Regions from separate parts of the Fusobacterium sp. IOR10 genome, predicted to be linked through region 2. Evidence: riboswitches for the same ligand, from Rfam matches in the RefSeq annotation. Region 2 holds a riboswitch; each other region holds the start of a gene.
The links. A riboswitch is a leader RNA that binds a small molecule or an ion and turns the genes downstream of it on or off. The one in region 2 is predicted to bind thiamine pyrophosphate.
Positions count from the first base shown of each region.

Region 1: linked by a shared signal. The riboswitch ahead of GIL12_RS00740 (YkoF family thiamine/hydroxymethylpyrimidine-binding protein) and the one ahead of tenA (thiaminase II) in region 2 are both predicted to bind thiamine pyrophosphate.
Region 3: linked by a shared signal. The riboswitch ahead of thiC (phosphomethylpyrimidine synthase ThiC) and the one ahead of tenA (thiaminase II) in region 2 are both predicted to bind thiamine pyrophosphate.
Region 4: linked by a shared signal. The riboswitch ahead of thiS (sulfur carrier protein ThiS) and the one ahead of tenA (thiaminase II) in region 2 are both predicted to bind thiamine pyrophosphate.

Region 1 covers NZ_WJWY01000002.1:39,832-45,145, reverse strand. The annotation lists gene GIL12_RS00750 (ABC transporter ATP-binding protein) at 1-1,638, opposite strand, end outside; gene GIL12_RS00745 (ECF transporter S component) at 1,638-2,228, opposite strand; gene GIL12_RS00740 (YkoF family thiamine/hydroxymethylpyrimidine-binding protein) at 2,245-2,844, opposite strand; TPP riboswitch at 2,974-3,086, opposite strand; gene GIL12_RS00735 (MATE family efflux transporter) at 3,481-4,842, opposite strand; gene GIL12_RS00730 (MarR family winged helix-turn-helix transcriptional regulator) at 4,839-5,294, opposite strand.
Region 2 covers NZ_WJWY01000012.1:52,238-57,551, reverse strand. The annotation lists gene GIL12_RS05065 (ABC transporter substrate-binding protein) at 1-237, opposite strand, end outside; gene GIL12_RS05060 (ABC transporter permease) at 240-980, opposite strand; gene GIL12_RS05055 (ATP-binding cassette domain-containing protein) at 977-1,681, opposite strand; gene tenA (thiaminase II) at 1,693-2,349, opposite strand; TPP riboswitch at 2,414-2,501, opposite strand; gene GIL12_RS05045 (aminopeptidase) at 2,675-3,904, shown strand; gene lepA (translation elongation factor 4) at 3,968-5,314, shown strand, end outside.
Region 3 covers NZ_WJWY01000031.1:60-5,373, reverse strand. The annotation lists gene GIL12_RS08410 (DEAD/DEAH box helicase) at 1-105, shown strand, start outside; gene mazG (nucleoside triphosphate pyrophosphohydrolase) at 92-841, shown strand; gene GIL12_RS08400 (S4 domain-containing protein) at 897-1,175, shown strand; gene ispE (4-(cytidine 5'-diphospho)-2-C-methyl-D-erythritol kinase) at 1,179-2,033, shown strand; gene spoVG (septation regulator SpoVG) at 2,070-2,360, shown strand; tRNA gene GIL12_RS08385 (tRNA-Gln) at 2,432-2,506, shown strand; gene thiC (phosphomethylpyrimidine synthase ThiC) at 2,623-3,897, opposite strand; TPP riboswitch at 3,991-4,089, opposite strand; gene GIL12_RS08375 (HU family DNA-binding protein) at 4,220-4,495, shown strand; gene GIL12_RS08370 (dCMP deaminase family protein) at 4,657-5,157, shown strand.
Region 4 covers NZ_WJWY01000018.1:24,026-29,339, forward strand. The annotation lists gene thiE (thiamine phosphate synthase) at 1-419, opposite strand, end outside; gene thiF (sulfur carrier protein ThiS adenylyltransferase ThiF) at 409-951, opposite strand; gene thiH (2-iminoacetate synthase ThiH) at 948-2,054, opposite strand; gene GIL12_RS06405 (thiazole synthase) at 2,054-2,830, opposite strand; gene thiS (sulfur carrier protein ThiS) at 2,886-3,098, opposite strand; TPP riboswitch at 3,231-3,333, opposite strand; gene GIL12_RS06415 (OmpP1/FadL family transporter) at 3,419-4,783, opposite strand; gene GIL12_RS06420 (TetR/AcrR family transcriptional regulator) at 4,804-5,314, opposite strand, start outside.

The DNA of each region.
Region 1 (5,314 bases), on a different contig from region 2:
TAAAAGTTTAACTCTATAGGGAAAATCAAGACCGCTTTTTTTAATTATTTCCCCTTCATTCCATAGATTTTCAGTGTCACCACTATATAAAATTTCCCCGTTATATAACACAGCAGTATTGTTTGCATAGGAATCTACCAAATCTAAATCATGGGTTATCATAAATATTGTCATACCCTGTTCATTTAATTTAACAAGTTTTTCCATTAACATTTTAGTATTTCTTTCATCTTGTCCAAAAGTAGGTTCATCTAGTATTAACATTTTCCTTTCTCCCACAAGCATAGTTGCAACAGAAAGTCTTCTTTTTTGTCCTCCAGAAAGACTGAAAGGATTGTTCATTTCATAATTTTTAAGATGAAAATCTTCTAACAGTCTATTTACTTCTTTATTTCTAATATTTTTATCCCTGGTAACTTGATCCATACTATAGGCAATTTCTGACCACACTGTATCTTCTAAAAATTGATGTTCAGGATTTTGAAATACATAACCAATTAAATCATAAAGTTCTTGTTCCTTATATGAGGATAATTTTCTTCCACAAAGAAAAATATCTCCACTAAAAATATTGGCCAGTTTTAATATAACCTTTGATAAAGTTGATTTACCACTACCATTTCCACCAACTAAAGCAAAAAAATCCCCTTCATTTACAGTTAAATCTATTTCCTTTAATACCCTTTTATTTTTTTTGTATCCAGCAGATAATTTTTCCACTTTAAGTATTGGATTTCCTCTATTTATTTTTAATTTATCAGAGAGTTTACAAGAAACATCCATTACCTTTCTCAATAAATTTTCAGGGATTCTTTCATTTTTCAACTCTTGAATATTACAAGGGACATTTTTAAAATTATATCCCATTTCTCTTAATTTTCCATATACTCTAATACTATAGGGGCACCATATTCCTTTTTTCATTAACAAATCACTATGCTCATAAAACATCTCACGAATATTTCCATCACAAAATATTTCACCATTTCCATCAATAACAATTAACTGATCTAAAAATGGAATCCAATTTTCCAAATTATGTTCTACAACTATTAATCCCTTTCCCTCTTCCCCAGCTTTCTTAGCAGATTTCACCACTTGCTCTCTACCCTTTGGATCCAAGTTTGCAGTTGGTTCATCTAATAAAAACATTTGAGAATCCACAGCACCAATTGAAGAAAGTGCAAGACGTTGCTGTTCTCCTCCAGAAAGGGTATTAATAAGTTGATTTTCTTTTTCCTTTGGAAAATCAAATGCTTCCAATGATTTTTCTATTATACTAGGCATTAGTAAAGGATCCATACATTGATTCTCCAAAGAAAAAGCTACCTCATCCTTTGGATAAAGGGAACAGAACTGACTTTCAGGATTTTGAAATACTATTCCAAAAATTCTAGCTACTTTGGATATTTTCATATCCTTAACAGACACACCATCTATAAATATATTTCCCTTTACACAAGCGTTGTTAAATCTTTGAATAATTCCCATAAGAGATAGAAGGAGAGTGGATTTACCACTACCACTTTCTCCTAAAATTAAAATTCTATCCCTTGTATCAAATTCCATATTAATATTTTTCAAAATAAATTTTTCATTAATTTCAACTGATAGATTTAAAACCTTTACCTTTGCCATTATCCATTAACTCTCTTTTTAGCTCTTTCACGACCTAATGGGAATGAAGACAAGGCACCTGTAGCTGCAAGACCATCACCAATCCATTTACCAAGCAAACCAGAAAGTACAGCACCTGACACTAAACGTACTGCTAACATACTAGCTAACATTACAAAGGCAAATTTTGAATATCCATAGGCAAAATAATTATAAATAAAACTTGTTACACTGGCACCCATACCTGCTAAAACTAAAACAGGTGTTGAATATTTTTTCCAACCAGTTGCAGCAAAAACTGCTTCACATCCAAGTCCTTGAATTGCTGCACCAATAAATACCATAATACCAGATGGTGTACCTAATATAACTTCACCTAATGCTGCCATTAATTCTGTACCAAGGGCAACTCCTGGTTTACGAATTATATATGCCCCTGTAATAGATGCTGTAAACCAAATTCCATACACTATATCAAGACCAATAGGACCAAAAGCTGCATTGGCAAATGCCCAAATAGTTACTCCTCCCAAATACATAGCTCCAAAAGCAACTCCAAGTACACATAAAACTATAATATCCTTCAATGTCCAACCTAATTTTTTAATCATTTTCTTCCCCCTATAATTATATATGAATTTTTTCCTTTGTTTTTGATGGGCTTCCCTTTGAAAATGTTGCATGGATAATTGTATGGTGAATTCTTTTTGATACCCCTTCAAAGGATGTTTCAAGTAAGTTAAATATATCCCTTGCTTTTCCATCTAATCTTGTACAATAATGATAACTTTCAACTTCCACTTTGGACATTTCCATAGCCTTTTCAACTTCTTCCACAATTACTTGAAAATATTCTTTGCTTCCAAGGGGATATAGTGACCAAGCACAAGCAATTGGCATATCTTCCATTGGAAGTTCCACAGATTTTGCCTTTGCATCAAAATCAAAATCTTCTGGTACATCTCCTGGACATCCCACTGAAAATAAAACATTTGCAACTACATGTTCCCCTGCATGGGCTGTACGTAAAAATACTTCCTTTACATAGGCAAAAACACGTTCCCTTTTTCCTTGTATTATTGTTCCTAAATCGTCTGTTACAACATAAAGTCCTGTTTTATCAGTTTCTTTCAAGGCACCTAAAATTACCTCTACAAAATTATCTTGCATAGGATAAACTCCTATTCTAGCACCAACAACATCACTTATTCCACATTTTAAATTCAACTGTTCTTCCTCCTAGTTTTAGTTATATATTTTATTAAGAATATTTGTCCCTCTAAAAATCAATGTAAATAAAAAAAGTCATAACCTATAGGGTTATGACCTAATCTTTGCAATATAAAATATAAAACTACGATTAATCGTCTATAATCCCTACGGTAGAATTACCTACATCAGGTTCTAAGAGTTTTGAACTAATACATTCCAATCTCAGCATGCTTTTAGCAGCTCCCCAAATATTCTTAATTTCATTAAATTTAATACTACTCATATTACTACAAAGTAATATATAAGTCAATATCTTACACTAATTTTAAAATATTTTAACCAAACAATAGATTAATCCATAGTACGTGTCCCCATGTTAATTTTCCTTCCACTGCTAATTTAAATATTAAAAAACCTAGTGGAATCATTATTACTATAGCTATAACATATAGAAGCTCCACTAAAGTAAAGTTTCTCCATATAGTTAACTTATTATAAATTATTTCAACAATTTCTTTATATGATTTAATTTTATTCCTCCTCTGTAACTTTAAAAGGGTATTTTATCATATATAATTTAAATTTTAAAGAATAATTATTATTTTATTTTTCATACAACAACCTAAAAAATATAGGAAATATGGACAATCTTTAAGCTAAACTTGCATAATTTAATCTTCTCATTTTTGTCATATGTCTTTTTAAAAATATCACTGTTACTGCAAATACAATGAGATCACTTATGGGAAATATCATCCAAATACCGCTAATACCAAAATAATGTGGAAGTATTAATAATAATGGAATAACTAGAAAAATTTGTCTTAAAAGATTTAAAAATAAAGATTTATTAGCCTTATTTATAGATTGAAAATAGTTTGATCCAACTATATAAAAACAATTTAAAGGTATTAATAAAAAGTATATTCTTATTCCATTAATTCCAATTTTCAATATTTCTTGATTTCCATCATTGAATAAATTTATAAAAATACTAGGAACAATAAAAATGCATACCATTAAAAAAAATCCTAGACTAACAGCTGCAATTATAGATATTTTAAAAGTTTTAAGTACCCTATTATATTTTTTAGCACCAAAATTATATCCTAGTATAGGTTGACTACCTGTGCTTATACCTGCAATTACCATACTTAGAAACATATATATACTATTTATTATTCCCATTGCTCCAACAGCAAAATCTCCCCCCTGAAGAAGGAGTTCTTTATTACAAAGTACTGTAGCTAAACTTGTTGTTAATTGCAATGAAAATGGAGATATACCAATAGATAATATCATTTTAACAGTTTCCATATCTAAAATAAGATCTTCCCTTCTCAACCTAACATGACATTTTTTACCAAATGTAAAATAATATGTATTAATTAAACTCACTATCATATTTGAAACTATTGTTGCATAAGCAGCTCCTTTAATTCCCATATGAAAATAAAAAATAAAAATGGGATCTAATATAATATTTGTAATAGCACCTAATATCATAGTTTGCATGGCAAATTTAGCATTTCCCTCTGCTCTAACAAGATTACTAATTCCCATTGACATAAAATTAAAAATTACTAAGTTATTAATTACAAAAATATATTCCTTTGCATAGGGAAGGGTTACTTCACTGGCTCCAAATATTAAAAGTATTTTATCAATATAAATATACCCAAAAATTGAAAGGAATAGACTTACCAATATAAAAAGTGTAAAGGTATTTCCAAGAGCTTTTTGAGCTCCCTTATAATCGTGCTCCCCTAATTTAATAGAAAGAACACTTCCTCCACCCTGGCCTATTAACATTCCAAATGCTATATAAATAATAAATATTGGAAAACAAATACTTAAACCTGCCATAGCATAGGCTCCAATTCCTTTTCCAATAAATATCCTGTCTACTATATTGTATAGAGCAAATACAATCATTCCTACAATAGCTGGAATTGAAAATTCAATTAATAGCTTTGAAATCTTTTCTGTTTCTAATCTTTCTAGTACATTCATTTTATTAACTTCTCCTCTTTAAAATAATTATCAATATTTGATCCTATCTTTTTTAATACTGTTCTAAATATTTTCATTTCATCTAATGAAATTCCTTTATTAATAATGAAATCTTCTAACTTTAATATTTCTTTAAGTTTCGGGATAAAATCAATCCCTTTTTTAGTACAATAAAGCTTATATGCCCTTTTGTCCACAGGATCTCTTTCCCTATAAATATAGTCATTTTCCATAAGTCTTTTTACTGCATTTGTTGTAGCTGCTTTATCAACTTTTCTGATTTTACTCAGTTGTTCTTGAGATATTCCTTTTTCATTATATACTTCAATCAATATTTCAAATTGACTATCTCCTAAGGAATATTTATCCAAATGATAATATAAAAATCTTCTCATATCTCTTCTTAATTCATTAATTTCTTTACCTACTGGATCATTCATAATTCCACTCATTATCACCCTCCTTAATATAG
Region 2 (5,314 bases):
TAAAGCTAAAGGATCTGAAACACCTGAAGGAAGATGAATATTTAATTTTATTCCCTCTTCCTTATAGTATCCCTTTTTTAAAGCTACGTATATTGGAACACTTGAAGATGTTGGATACCAATCTAAAACTAAATCTATAGTTTCTAAGTTATCAATCCCTTTATTTTCACTGGATTTATTTCCACAACCTGAAAAAATGACAATTAATAAAATAATTAATAAATGCTTAAATTTCATAATTAATTTCCCCTCCACTTTAAAAATTTCTTTTCCAAATAAGAAATTAAATTAACAAAGGATACAGCTATAATTGAAATTAAAACTATTGGTGCAAAAACCCCTGCTCCATCTAGTTGTGTCATCATTCTTTTACTGAAATATCCAAGTCCTGCTGTTGCTCCTAACCATTCTCCAATTGCTGCTCCTATTAAAACTAAAGGAATTGCCATTTTTAGAGATGAGAAAAAATATGGTATAGTTGATGGAACTTTTAATTTCCAAAATATATCCCATTCCCTTGCATGCATACTTTTGAAAAGTTCTATATAATCTTTTTTTGTTGATTTCAACCCATCATGTAAATTAATTGTAACTGGAAAAAAAGCAATTAATACAGCTACCAATACTTTACTCCAAATACTATATCCAAACCAAAGAATAAATATAGGTGCTATTGCAGGTGTTGGTATAGTTTGAGTTGTAACTATTATTGGATATATAGCCTCTTCAACCTTTTTACTCCTATCCATGATTACTGCTAAAAATATCCCCAAAGCAAAGGATAAAATAATTGATACTCCAGCTATTTTTAAAGTTGCAAACATATGATATTTAAATAAAGGAACTCTTAATTCCCACATTCTTTTTAAAACAGCAGTTGGCCAAGGTAAAACAAATTTTAAATTTAAATATCTTGCAAATACCTCCCAGGCTATAAAAAATATACTTGAAGAGTAAAATGCTAATGAAGGTTTTCTCATTCCTCTTCCCCTCCTATATTTGACAATATTTTTTTCTTAGTTTCTATTATAAATTTTTCATCTTTTACCTTTGGTAATTTATATTCTATAAATGAATCAAGAGGTCTATTTTGACAAACTAGTATTCTATCTGATAAATATAGAGCTTCATTTATATCGTGGGTTATAAAAATAACACTTTTGTTAAATTCACTTAAAGTTTCTAACAACCATTTTTGTAACTTTCCTTTAGTTATTGCATCTAGAGCAGAAAAAGGTTCATCTAATAACAATATATCTGCTTCAGTTAAAAGGGTTCTTATAAATGATACCCTTTGCCTCATTCCTCCAGAAAGATCTTGAGGTAACTTGTTTTCATATTCCTTTAAATGAAGTTTTTCCAAATAAAATTTTCCTTTTTTTCTCCCTTCACTTATAGATGTTTTGTTTAATTCTATAGGTAAAAGTATGTTATCAATTACTGTTCTCCATGGTAAAAGTAAATCTTTTTGTGGCATATATGCAGTTTTTAAACTTTTTATCTTCCCACTTGTTTCTTTTTCTATTCCCCCTATAATTTTTATTATAGTTGACTTTCCACAACCACTGCTTCCTATAATTGATAAGAATTCATTTTTACTTAATGAAAATGATATTTTTTTTATAAGCTCTTCCTCTTCTTCATATGAAAAGGAAACTTCATCTAATTCTAAAACCTTCATTATAATCTCCTCTAATCTTCTATTTTATAAGCCATATCCCAAAATAAATATTCAAATCTACTTGTATTTATAAATATTTCAATTAATTTTTCTTTTCTTTTTATTCCTATTCCTTCTCCGTACTTATTAACTAATTCAAGAAGCCAAAGAGTTAAATTATGATACTCATCTGAAATATATGACTCTATCCATTCTTTGTAAAAATTATCCTGCAAACCATATTTTTCATAAAGATGTCTTCCTATACATTCATAACTCCAAAGACATGCTAAAACAGAAACTGCTATTTCTATTATTCCACCAGAATAAGAAACTGCTAGCATATAGTGAGTGTAAGATAAATTTGCCAATGCTGGTTTTGAATTTTCAATTTCTTCCTTTGTTATTCCTAATTTTTCCATATATTTTCTATGAGTTGACATTTCAGTATGAAGAGTCCCCTCTGCTAAACTAGAAAATTTAGCCATAGTTTCCTCATCATCACTTTTTATAGCTCCAAGTGAAAATACCTTTGCATAATCTAATAAGTACAAATAATCTTGTATCATATAATATTTAAATTTTTCCTTATCTAATTTTCCACTTCCAAGTTCATCCACAAATGGATGCTCGTAATAACTTGCCCATATTTTCTCAACATGTGAATATAATTCCTCTGTAAATAACATATTTCCCCCTAAAATAAAAAAATCATTTTCTTAATTTACTTAAATAGTCAGTAAAAGAAAATGATATAAAGCTTAACCACTTCCCTTCGCTAGTATTATCTAGAACAGGTAATTAAGGGTAATTCTCAGCTCTCGCTCCCCTAGTAGTATTACATAACAAATAAACTATAACACACTTTTCTAATCTTATCAAGATTAACAAGATAAATTGTACTATTACAGTATCACCTGGTTAATTAATTTTGTTTAAGAACTTGTGTTATTTTAAAGTTTTTTATGATAAAATTACTATAGATTTATAATTTACTTTTTGGAGGTAATTAATTTGAATAAAGAATTTTTAGAAAACTATGTTGAACTTGCTTTAAAAATTGGAATTAATTTACAAAAAAATCAATGTTTAGTAATTATGTCCCCTGTGGAAACAGCTGATTTCACTAGAAAATTAGTTGAAAAAGCTTATGAAATTGGAGCTAGTGAAGTTATTGTACATTGGTCAGATGATTTTTGTAAGAAAATGGATTTTATTTATAAGGATAAACTGTTATTTGAAAATATTCCTGATTGGCAACTTGAATCTCTTATGTCCTATGCAAATAAAGGAGCTGCTTTTTTAAGTATTGCTGCAAATGATCCTGAACTTTTAAAGGGAATTGATTCTGAAAAAATTGCTATTTCTCAAAAAACTAGAAACATTAAATTTAAGCCATACTATGATAAAGTTATGGGAAATGAAATACAATGGAATATTTTATCTGTTCCAACTAAATCTTGGGCTAAAAAAATATTTGAAAACTGTAGTGAAGAAAAGGCAGTTCAAAAATTATGGGATGCTATTATTTATTCTGTAAAGGCTGATACTCCTGATCCTATAGAAACTTGGAAAAAACATTTGGATACTTTAAAAGAAAAAATGGATTATTTAAATAATAAACAATTTGAAAAACTTATTATCACAAATTCTTTAGGAACTAATTTAACTGTACAAATGCCTAAAAATCATATTTGGGCTTCTGGTAAGGATGTTACAAAAAACAATATTGAATTTGTGGCCAATATTCCAACTGAAGAAGTTTTTTCTCTTCCTCATAAATACGGAGTAAATGGTATTGTTTATGCTTCAAAACCATTAAATTATGGAGGAACTTTAATTGAAGACTTTTCCATTACGTTTAAAGATGGAAAAATTATAGATTTTAAAGCAGCTCACGGGAAAGAAGCTTTAGAAAGTCTTATTAATACAGATGAAGGTTCTAAATATCTAGGAGAAATTGCACTTGTGCCTTTTGATTCTCCTATTTCAAATTCAAATATTCTATTTTATAATACCTTATTTGACGAAAATGCATCTTGTCATTTGGCAATTGGACAAGCTTATCCTAGTTGTATACAAGATGGGGATAAAATGGATTCTGAAACAATGGAAAAAAATGGTGTTAATGATTCTTTAACACATGTTGATTTCATGTTTGGAACAGATGATTTAAATATTTTGGGAATAGCTAAAAATATGAAAAAAGAAAATATATTTATTAAGGGCAATTGGGCCTTTTAATTAAGTATTTATTGCTTTTTTCGCTATTTTCTTCTATAATAATATATACTATATTATTTATTTTTGGAGGTTCAAGTGTTACAAAAATTTAAAAGAAACTTTTCGATAATCGCTCACATAGATCATGGAAAATCTACTATAGCTGATAGACTTATGGAATTAACCCACACAGTTAGTGGGAGAGATATGAAATCCCAGCTTTTAGATTCTATGGAACTAGAAAGAGAAAAAGGAATTACAATAAAAGCACAAGCAGTTACATTACTATATACAGCTAAAGATGGAAATCAATATGAATTAAACCTTATAGACACACCTGGTCATGTTGACTTTATTTATGAAGTATCTAGATCTTTATCTGCATGTGAAGGAGCACTTCTTGTTGTTGATGCTGCTCAAGGTGTAGAAGCTCAAACCTTAGCAAATGTATATTTAGCTTTGGAAAATGATCTTGAAATCATACCTGTTATTAACAAAATAGACTTACCTGCAGCAGATCCAGAAAAAGTTAAAAATGAAATTGAAGACATTATTGGTCTTCCTGCTGACAACGCCATTTTAGCATCTGCTAAAATAAATCTTGGAATACCTGAACTTTTAGAAGCTATAGTTGAGAGAATTCCAGCTCCTAGTTATGATGAGGAAGCTCCTTTAAGAGCCCTTATCTTTGATTCTAAATTTGACGACTACAGGGGAGTTATAACCTATGTAAAAGTTGAAGATGGAACAATTAAAAAGGGAGATAAAGTTAAAATTTGGTCCACAAAAAAAGAAGTTGAAATCCTTGAATGTGGAATATTCTCCCCTGTAATGAAATCAACTGGAGAATTATCAAGTGGTTCAGTTGGATATATTATAACTGGATTAAAAACTATTAAAGATTCTAGAGTTGGAGATACTGTTACCCATTCTAAGAGGCCATGTGAAGAACCTCTTCAAGGATTTAGACCTGCTCAATCAATGGTTTTCGCTGGAGTATATCCATTATCAACTGATGATTACGGAGATTTAAGAGATTCATTGGAAAAATTGCAATTAAATGATGCCTCTTTAAATTTTGTTCCTGAAACATCCCTTGCCTTAGGTTTTGGATTTAGATGTGGATTCCTAGGACTTTTACATATGGAAATCATAGTTGAAAGACTTAGAAGAGAATATAATATTGACTTAATATCAACTTCACCATCAGTTGAGTATAGAATAACTAAAGAAGGAAAACCAACTTATATAATTGATAATCCTTGTGAATTCCCAGAAGCAGGACAAGGGAAATTCATAGTAGAAGAACCATTTATTAAAGGTAATATAATTGTACCAAAAGATTATGTTGGGCCAGTTATGGAACTTTGTCAAGAAAAACGTGGAGTTTATATTGGAATGAGCTTTATAGATGAAACAAGGGCTATGATT
Region 3 (5,314 bases), on a different contig from region 2:
AAAGCTGGTAAATGTGAATTATATGGAAATGATTCTATAAAATATTCAAAGAATATTAGAGAATTTTTTAAAGAATATGAGGAGGAAAAAATTGAAAGAATTTGATAGGCTAATAGAAATTATGGATATTTTAAGGGGAAAGAATGGGTGTCCTTGGGATATGAAACAAACGAGAGAAAGCTTAAAGGGTGATTTCTTAGAAGAAGTTTATGAAGTATTGGAGGCAATGGATATTGGGGGAGACAATTTAAAAGGTGAACTGGGAGACCTTTTATTACATATTGTTTTTCAAGCAAAAATTTCAGATGAAAAGGAAGAATTCAATATAAAAGATGTAGTTCAAGGAATAAACAATAAACTAATAAGAAGACATCCTCATATATTTAAAAAAGCAGAATCAATAAGTGAGGAAGATGTTATAAAAAATTGGGAAGTAATAAAAAATACAGAAAAAGAAATTAAAGAAAGAAAATATATTTTAGATGGAATACCAAAACATTTGCCACCTTTATTAAGAGCTCAAAAAATTCAAGAAAAGGTAAGTATATATGGATTTGATTGGGAAAATAAAGAAGATGTTTTTTTTAAGGTACAAGAGGAGATTGAAGAAGTAAAACTAGCAATAAAAAATAAAGATACAGAAAATTTAGAAGAAGAGATTGGGGATTTGTTGTTTTCATTGACAAATTATGCAAGACACTGTGGATTGAATATAGATACGATAATGAGAAAATCAAATGATAAATTTGAAAAAAGATTTAATTACATTGAAGATAATTGTAATATAAAAGATTCAGATTTAAAAGTAATGGAAAAATTATGGGAAAAATCAAAATTTTAAAATAAGCTATTGACTTATTGTAAAAATAAGGTATACCTAATATAAAGGAGAGAACATGAGATTAGATAAATTTTTAAAAATAAGTAGAATCATAAAAAGAAGGCCTGTTGCCAAAGTAGTTGTTGACAGCGGAAAAGCTAAAATAAATGGAAGAGTAGCTAAATCTGGAACAAAAGTAAAAGTAAATGATATTTTAGAATTAGAATATTATGATAAATTTTTTAAATTTCAGATACTAGAGGTTCCTTTAGGAAATGTAACTAAAGACAGAAGTGGAGATTTAGCAAAAATTTTAGAAGTTAAAGATTTAAAAATAGAAAGTAAGGAGAATTAATCAATGGTATCTGTTTATAGTAATGCAAAAATAAATATTGGATTAAATATTTTAGGAAAATATTCCAATGGATATCACAAATTAGATATGATTATGCTTCCAATTTCACTTTCAGACAGAATGGATATAGAATTTAAAGGTAAAAAAGGAAAATTAAAAATAAAATGTAATATAGATAGTATTCCCACAAATGAAAGTAATATTATTTATAAAGTTTATAATAAATTTTATGAAATAACTAGATTAGATAAAGAAGAAATAGAAATTTATTTAGAAAAAAAAATCCCAAGTCAAGCTGGTTTAGGAGGAGGAAGTTCCAATGGAGCTTTTTTTCTTAAGGAGTTAAATAAATACTATAAGTGTATTTTATCAGAGGAAGAAATGATAGATTTATCAAAAAATATTGGGGCAGATATTCCATTTTTTATAAAAAATATTCCCTGTAGAGTTCAAGGAATTGGTGAAGAATTAATAGAAATAAAAAATAATCTTCAGTGCAAAATATTATTAATTAAGCCTAATTTTGGAGTTTCAACAAAAGAAGCCTATAAACTATATAATAAATTAGAAAACCCCAAAAAAGCAAATATAAAAACTTTGATTGAAAGTTTGAAAAACAATAAATTAAATGATATTAATCAATATAATGAAAATGTATTAGAACAATCACTATTGGAGCAAAATAAGGATATTATAAATTTTAGAGAAAAAATCAATTGTATAAAAAAATATACTTTCTCTATGTCAGGTAGTGGTAGTTGTTATTATTTGTTACTTCCAAATGATAAAAAGATATGTATTAAGGAACTAAAAGAGAAAATAGGAGATTGCAATATATATATATGCAATTTTTTATAACAGTTAATACTACATAAAAAAGGATGGTGCATTGAAATGAAAATTACAGATGTAAGGTTAAGAATAGTTAAAGGAGATACTGATGCTAAATTAAAAGCTTACGCAGATTTAACATTTGATGGAAGTTTTGTTATTCATGGGCTAAAGGTTATTGATGGTCAAAAGGGTATGTTTGTAGCTATGCCTTCTAGAAAAATGCCAGATGGAGAATACAAAGATGTTGCTCATCCAATAACTTTGGATTTAAGAAAAGAAATAACAGATTCTGTTATTGAAAAATATAACGAAGTTAAAGAGCTAGAAATAAAAGAAGAAATTGCAGAATAAGAGAATGTTTAAATTTTTTTTAAGAAAGGATTGACAAAAAAAAAAGATTATGATATCATAGTTATTGTTGTTGGGATGTCGCCAAGCGGTAAGGCATCGGACTTTGACTCCGTTATGCGTTGGTTCGAATCCAGCCATCCCAGCCATATATAACTTTAGATTACTATTTGTATATAGTAATTTTTTTTTGCAAAAAAATAATGGTGCTAATATTAAAAATTAAATACTAACACCATGATATATAATCTTTTATAAAGTGAAATTAAATAATATCATTACATCGTTTCATTGGACATAGATCTCCACACATAGTACAAACTTCCTCTTCTATAGGTTGAGAAGATTGTCTATATTCTTGAGCTTTTTCTTTATCTAGACAATTATTAAACATTCCTTTCCAATCTAAATTTCCTCGAAATTCTCCCATTTTGTAATCCCATTCTATAGCCTGTGGTATACCTTTTGAAATATCAGCAGCATGTCCTGCAATTTTAGAGGCCATAATTCCTTCTTTCATATCATTTAAATCAGGGAGTCTTAAGTGTTCCGCAGGAGTGACATAACATAAGAAATTAGCACCATTAAGAGCAGCAATAGCTCCCCCTATAGCAGCAGTAATATGATCATAACCTGGAGCAATATCAGTAACAATAGGACCTAAAACATAAAAAGGAGCATCATGACATAATTTCTTTTCCAATTGCATATTTGTAGAAATTTCATGCATAGGAATATGTCCAGGCCCTTCAATGATAATTTGAACATTTTTTTCCCAAGCTCTTTTAGTAAGTTCTCCAAGAATAATTAATTCTTGTATTTGAGGTGCATCAGTGGAGTCATATATGGAACCAGGTCTAAGTCCGTCTCCTAAACTTAGAGTAACGTCATATTTATAACAGATTTCAAGAAGTCTATCAAAATATTCATAGAATGGATTTTCTTTATTATTTTGTATCATCCATTGAAATAAAATTGATCCTCCTCTGCTCACAATTTTAGTCATTCTTTTTTTATTTTTTAATCTTTCTATACAAATTTTATTAAGACCAGCATGAACAGTAATAAAGTCAATTCCATCTTTACAGTGCTCTTCAACAACTTCAAAAAGATCATCAACTGTCATATCTTTAATATTTTTTCCAAGTTTAGCAACAGCATCATACATGGGAACTGTTCCAATCATTGTAGTACAATTAGCAATTAAGTTTTTTCTAAAATTTTTAGTATCTCCAAAAGTACTTAAATCCATTATGGCATCAGTTCCATATTCAATAGCTTTATTAGCTTTTTCAAGTTCTTCTTCATAATTACAACAATCCTCAGAAACTCCCAAATTAACATTAATTTTAGTTTTCATATATTTACCAATAGCTCTAGGATAAATATTTTTATGATTCACATTGCACGGTATAACAACCTTTCCATTAGAAATAAGTTTGATAAGTTTATCTTTTTCAATATGTTCATCTTTTGATACAATTTCCATTTCTTTTGTAAAAATACCTTTTTTTGCATATTCCATTTGTGTCATAATAATTCCTCCTTGTAAAAAAGTAAAAAAAAAGCTCTGTACAGAGTACAGAGCATAATTAATAAATATAGTTGCTTAAATTAAAAAAATAAGCAAAAAATAAAATATAATCAGCTTCCCTACGCTAGTACTATCTAGATCAGGTTATAAGGGTCAAGAACGAATCTTTTTTCAGCCGAAGCTCCCCTAGCAATTCAGTTCATATTATATACTCTTGATTTAATTAAGTCAAACTTTATAAAGAAAAGAGCTTTACAAAAATTAAATTATGAGCTATAAATAAGTAACGTAGAAGCTAATATCCAAAAGAATCAGGAGGGGGTTAAGCATGACAAAAAAAGAATTTGTAGATGGTATTGCATTAAGAGGTGAAATGACAAAGAAAGAAGCAGAAAAATTAGTAAACCTTTTTTTAGAAACAGTATCTAATAATTTAGAACAAGGTAATACAGTAGGCTTTGTTGGTTGGGGAAAATGGGAAGTAATGAAGAGAGCAGCAAGAGAAGTTAGAAATCCTCAAACAGGTAAAAAAATGAAAGTGAAAGCTAAAAAAGTTGTCAAATTTAGAGTTGGGAAAGTTTTAGAGGAAAAAATAGCAAAATAAAATTAAATTGAATAATATTTATAAAAGGTGGTTTCTTTGTTTTATAGGAGTCATCTTTTTTATATAGTATTCTTATTTTTATAAATTTAAAATAAATCTTTGAAAAATTTTTAAAATAAGGGTATTATAAATTATAAAATAATTTATAAAGGAGAAATTAAATGAAAAGAAAAGACTATATAAGTTGGGATCAATATTTTATGGGAATAGCTTTGTTGTCAGCAAAAAGAAGTAAAGATCCAAGTACACAAGTAGGAGCATGTATAGTAAATTCTGATAAAAAAATTGTAGGAGTTGGATATAATGGACTACCTCAAGGATGTGATGATGATAATTTTTCTTGGGAAAGAAAAGGTGAATATTTAGAAACAAAATATCCTTTTGTTTGTCATGCAGAATTAAATGCTATTTTAAATAGTGTTAAAAATTTAAAAAATTGTAGTATTTATGTTGGATTATTTCCATGCAATGAATGTAGCAAAAGTATAATACAAAGTGGAATAAAAGAGATTATTTTTCTATCTGAAAAATATAAAGATACACCTTCAGACATTGCTTCTAAAAGAATGTTGGATATGGCAGGAGTTAAATATAGAAAGTTGGAAATAAAAAATAAAAAAATAATACTTTCTTTTGATGAAGAAGAATTTGAACAATTATAAAATAAAAATAAAAAACAGTTGACATAAATTGCTGAAAGTGGTATTATACTTCTTGTCCGCAAGAGATGCGAACGAAGGACATTAACAATAGAATAGAGAAATTTAACAAGATAAGCAAGCAAACCTTAAATGGTGTAATAAAGAAACAAAATGGTAA
Region 4 (5,314 bases), on a different contig from region 2:
GTTGTAGGGAAAATAGGACCAACTCCAATATAGTCTATATAGGGATTTAAATTAGCTTTTCTACCTTGTTCAGGAGAATGAGTGGAAAGTCCAATTATTTTATCATCTCCAATAAGTTGCCTAACATATTTAGGGTCAAGATCCTCTTGACCAACATGAACACCATCAGCATCAACAAGAAGAGCTATATCAATATGATCATTTACAATAAATAAAACATTATTTTCCTTACAAATTTTTTTTATTTCCAAAGCTTCTTTTAACTTTTCATTTATAGATTTATTTTTATCCCGGTATTGAATAATTTTAATTCCACCTTTAATCATTTCTTCAACACATTCTAAATTAGATTTACCATTGGAAAAGTTATCCCCTGTAATTCCGTAAATACCCTCAGGTATGGGAATTCTATTTCTCATAATATCCTCCTTTTTCTAGAACTATTTCTGCCATAATAGAAGCCACTACACTAACTTTATGAGAATAAGTTTTATGATTATCTACATCTGTTTTAAAATCTCCAACTATAAAAAGATTTTTTCCAATCTCTTTTCTTTTAATATTTTCAGTGTGGAAATCACCTATTCCAGATGCTGAAATAATAATTTTGTTTAGTGGAAATAATTCTTCCATTAACATTACTTTATATTCTTTTTTATCAAAAGCCTCAACAATAATATCACAATCATTAAAAAATGTTTTAATATTGTTTCTATCAAATTTAATAACTTTAAAATCAAAATTTCCTTTAGAATTTATAGATTTTAAGTTTTTAGCTAATGTTTCACTTTTAAAAAGTCCAATTTGATTTTCAAAGAAAAATTGACGATTTAAATTAGAAGATTCAATTCTATCAAAATCTCCAAATTTAAGGTAAGTCACACCACTTCTAACTAAATGAGATGCCACATTAGATCCAATTCCTCCACAGCCAGCTATTCCTATAATCATAATATTTGTTGCCAATCTTTATAAATAGGTTGATATCCATAATTTTTAATAGCTTCAATAGTTTCCTCTGCAGAACGAGTATCACTTATTTCAAATTGGCAGGTAGATTTATCCTTTTCAGTATACCCTCCAACATCAGTTTTAGAACCAGCAGAAAGTTTAGTTATACCAAGGTTCATAAGATGATCTCTAAAGTCAGCAACTTCTCTAGTGGAAATATTAATATCAGCTTTTACTTGGAATAATCTAAATGCCATTAAAAATTGTACAAATGTAACATCATCAAGGGGATAACTTGGCTGAAATCCTCCTTCAGCAGGATTTATTCTAGGTAGAGAAATAGAAAAAGCAGTATTTATATATTTATCAGTTAAATATTTTAAATGTAGCCCAGCTAAGAAGGCTTCTTTTTTTATTTCACTAAGACCAAATAATGGGCCCATTCCAACAGTTCTAAGTCCAGCTTTAGCACCTCTTTCTGGAGTATCTAAACGAAAATGATAATCTTTTTTCTTTCCACTTATATGAACTTGATCATAAATTTCTTCATTATAAGTTTCTTGATACACTGTTAATCCATCAAGTCCGATTTCTTTCAATTCTTTGTACTCTTCTTCTTCAAGTGGCATAACCTCTATAGAAACAGAGTCAAAGTATTTTTTTAAAACCCTAATAGCATCTTTTAAATAATCCATTGTATCAATTTCTTTAGCTTCTCCAGTTAATAGAAGTATATGATCAATACCAGTTTTAGCTATTTCTTTAGCTTCTTCTTCTATTTGTTCAATGTTTTGATGTTTTCTAATTATATGATTTTTTTTAGAAAAACCACAATAAGCACAATTATTAGTACAAAAATTAGAAATATAAATAGGTATATATAAAGATATTACATTTCCAAAATATTGTTGTTTTATTAGATTAGCCTTAACAGCCATTTTTTCAAGATGATTTTTAGCAATTGGAGATAAAAGATTAAGAAGATCAAATTCATCTAAATTATCTTTGTGAATACTTTCAATAACATTCTCATCAGTTACATTGGAAAAATAATTTTCAAAATCAAAATTTTGCCATTTTTCTAAAACAGAATAAAATCCCATTATTTATCACCTCTAAATAAGAAATCTGTTAAAGGAGAGGAAGCATTTGCAAATTTAGAAGTTTTAGCAAGTTTAGCAAGATAAGCCATTCTTCCAGCCTTAACAGCCATAGCAAAGGCCTCTCCCATTTTAACAGGATCCTCAGCAGTTGATATGGCAGTATTTACTAAAACAGCGTCAACACCCATCTCCATAGCTTCAGCAGCTTGGGAAGGAGCACCTATTCCAGCATCAATAATAACTGGTATTTTTTTGTTTTCATTAATCATTTCTAGTAATGGCTTAGTTAATAGTCCTCTATTGGAACCTATTGGAGAACCTAAAGGCATAACAGCAGCAGCCCCAGCTTCTTCTAGTTTTTTTGCAGCTATTAAATCAGGAACAATGTAAGGAAGAACAATAAATCCTTCTTTAGCTAATACTTTAGTTGCTTTAATAGTTTCTTCATTATCAGGCATTAAGTACTTCATGTCATTAATTATTTCTATTTTTATAAAGTCTCCACATCCAGCTTCCCTAGCTATTCTAGCTATTTTAATAGCTTCTTCAGCATTTCTGGCTCCAGAAGTATTTGGAAGTAATGTTACTTCTTTTGGAATATAGTTCAATATATTTTCCTTTGGATCAGAAAAATTAACTCTTCTAAGAGCCATAGTAATAATATTAGATTCACTTGCATTTAGCATTGGAGCAATAGTATTTTTATCAGCAAACTTACCTGTTCCAGTTAAAAGCCTACTTTGAAACTCATGTCCTTTTAAAATTAAATTATCCATTTTAATCTCCTTAAGTATATAGTTTTATTTTTCAATATATTAAAATAATTTATTATTATCCTCCAGAAACGAAAGATAAAACTTCAATATTATCATTTTCTTTTATTATAGTTTTATGCCAATTTTCTTTTTTTATAATAAGGTCATTAATTAGAATTACAGCTCCAGATAAATTTATATTTTTTTCTTTTGAGATTTTTTTTATAAAATTATCAGCAAAAATTTCTTTTTCTAATATTTCATTAGATCCATTAAGTATAATATTCACAGTTTCCTCCTTAAAAAATTTAATAAAAAAAGCTCTAACTTATTAGTTAGAGCTTTTTTTATTATCTGTAAAAAATTAACCATTAATATAACTTAATAATTGTTTTGGAGTTTAAAAAAGTTCTCCTAAAAAAGGTTAATTTATTTACTTCCCTTCGCCAGCATTATCTGGTTCAAGTAATAAGAGTCGAGATTAGATCTCCTCTCAGCCTGTTAAGGCTCCCCTAGTAAGTTATTTTATATTTATTTGTTTAATACGTTGTGATTATACATCTATATAATTTTTCTGTCAAGTGTAAGAATTAAAGTTTTAATAAAAAACTAGAATTTAAACTCAGCAGATATAGCAACAGCTTGTACAGTTTTACTGAAAATAGTTCCAGTACCACTGTTTGAATAATCTGTACTAGCTTGGTCAGTTTTATAATCAACATAAGAATATGTTAATGTGTAGGTTCTATTTTCCACAGGGGAATATTGAATACCAACTCCATATAAGTTAGCATCAAGGGCAAAATCAGTATCCTTGTAAGTGTCTTCATTAGCTCCAGTATCTGTGTATTGGTACCCTGCCATTAAAACAACTTTTTCATTTAATTTATAATCTATTCCAAAAGAAATTTCATATCCATTATCATAATTATCATAAGCTCCATCTCTGTTAGCTTCTTTTATAAAATAATAATTTCCACTTGTAAGTAAAGTAATTTTATCATTTAACTCATATGACAGCCCAAGAGACATAGTAGCTGGTAAATTTCTTCTTTCCTTATCAGTCCATTCACTAATTACTTTTTGGCTTAATAAAGTTCCTACGATTTTAGCAGAGTTACCTTCATCAACAGGATCTAAAGTAGCTGTTAATCCATCTCTTCCTTTTTCAGATTTAAAATATAGTTCCACTTCAGATTCATATTTAAACCCAATATTTAATTTATCAGTTGCCTTATAGTCAAATCCAAGAACTCCCCCAACTCCATAGGCTGTTCTTTCAGCATCAAGCTGAACTTGAAGATTTTGAGTATCTGAAGAATTCCCATCTAATGCAAAGTTGTAGTTAGCAGTACAATCTAAATTTCTTGTGGCATAAATAAATCTAATAGCTCCTCCAACACTGAATTTAGGAGTCAACTTCTGAGCTATACCAAAATTTGTGTTAATATAGTATGAAGATCCAACAGTTTCAGGACTGTCCAAATAAGTTATAGCAGCACTAGGATGAGCATCATCTTTAAAATAACCAATTCCTTTAGCGGCAGAGATTTGAACTGCCTCTCCAAGTACTTCAAATGCAGTAAGACCTCCCTCATATTTTAATGCTCCTCCACCAGCTGCAACTCCTGAATGGATGAAGTAAGATCTATCCCCTTTCTTAGATACATACTGAACAGAAGGAACCAAAGCAGAAGGGTGATCACTTTCGTGGGTACCTCCATTTGCAATAGTTGGATAATTAGTTTCCATTTTGTAATTTTTAAATACTGTTTGTGAATTAATCTTAAAATAAGTTCCGTCTTCCATAAATACAGTACCAGCTGGATTATAAAAAGCAGCTGAAGTTCCAATTTTACCAATCATAGAAGGATGCGCGAAATACTCAGCGTCTTGTTCTGCAAGGTAGTCAATACTTCCAGCATAAGCAGTAGCAGATGCCAGTATTGACAAAAGTATAAGTGATTTTTTCATAATAAATTTCTCCCCATATATTACTTGTTTATTTTTATTGATTTGTTAAAACAAAGCGCCTCTTTTAAAATAACATTTCCGTTTTCCTTTAGTTCATGTTCAATCATTTCATATGTAGGATCATAGAATCCAGAACAAATGAGACAGGCAAAGCCATGAACATACCACCAACCTTTTTTTAACATCCATTCAATTGTTTCATCTTCAAGAAAATTGTAGCTGCTTCCTTCTTTAAAGCCTTTAAAAACTAGGCCCTTTAACTCTTCAACTAGTTCATCTAAAAAATTCTTAGATAAATTTTCTCTCATGAATATTGCTCTAAAAAGTGCCTTTTCTTCCTTTGCAAACAAGCAAATTCCAATACCTATATTCAAAAGACTTAAATCAGTATAATTAATAGCCACTTTATCAAAAAGTTTATTTTTCGCAACTTTAGATAATTGATTTTTTAATACTGTCATAGATCCAAAATTAGAATAAATAGATATAGTGGAAGAATTTAGTTTTGCAGCTATATTCCTAGCTGTAACA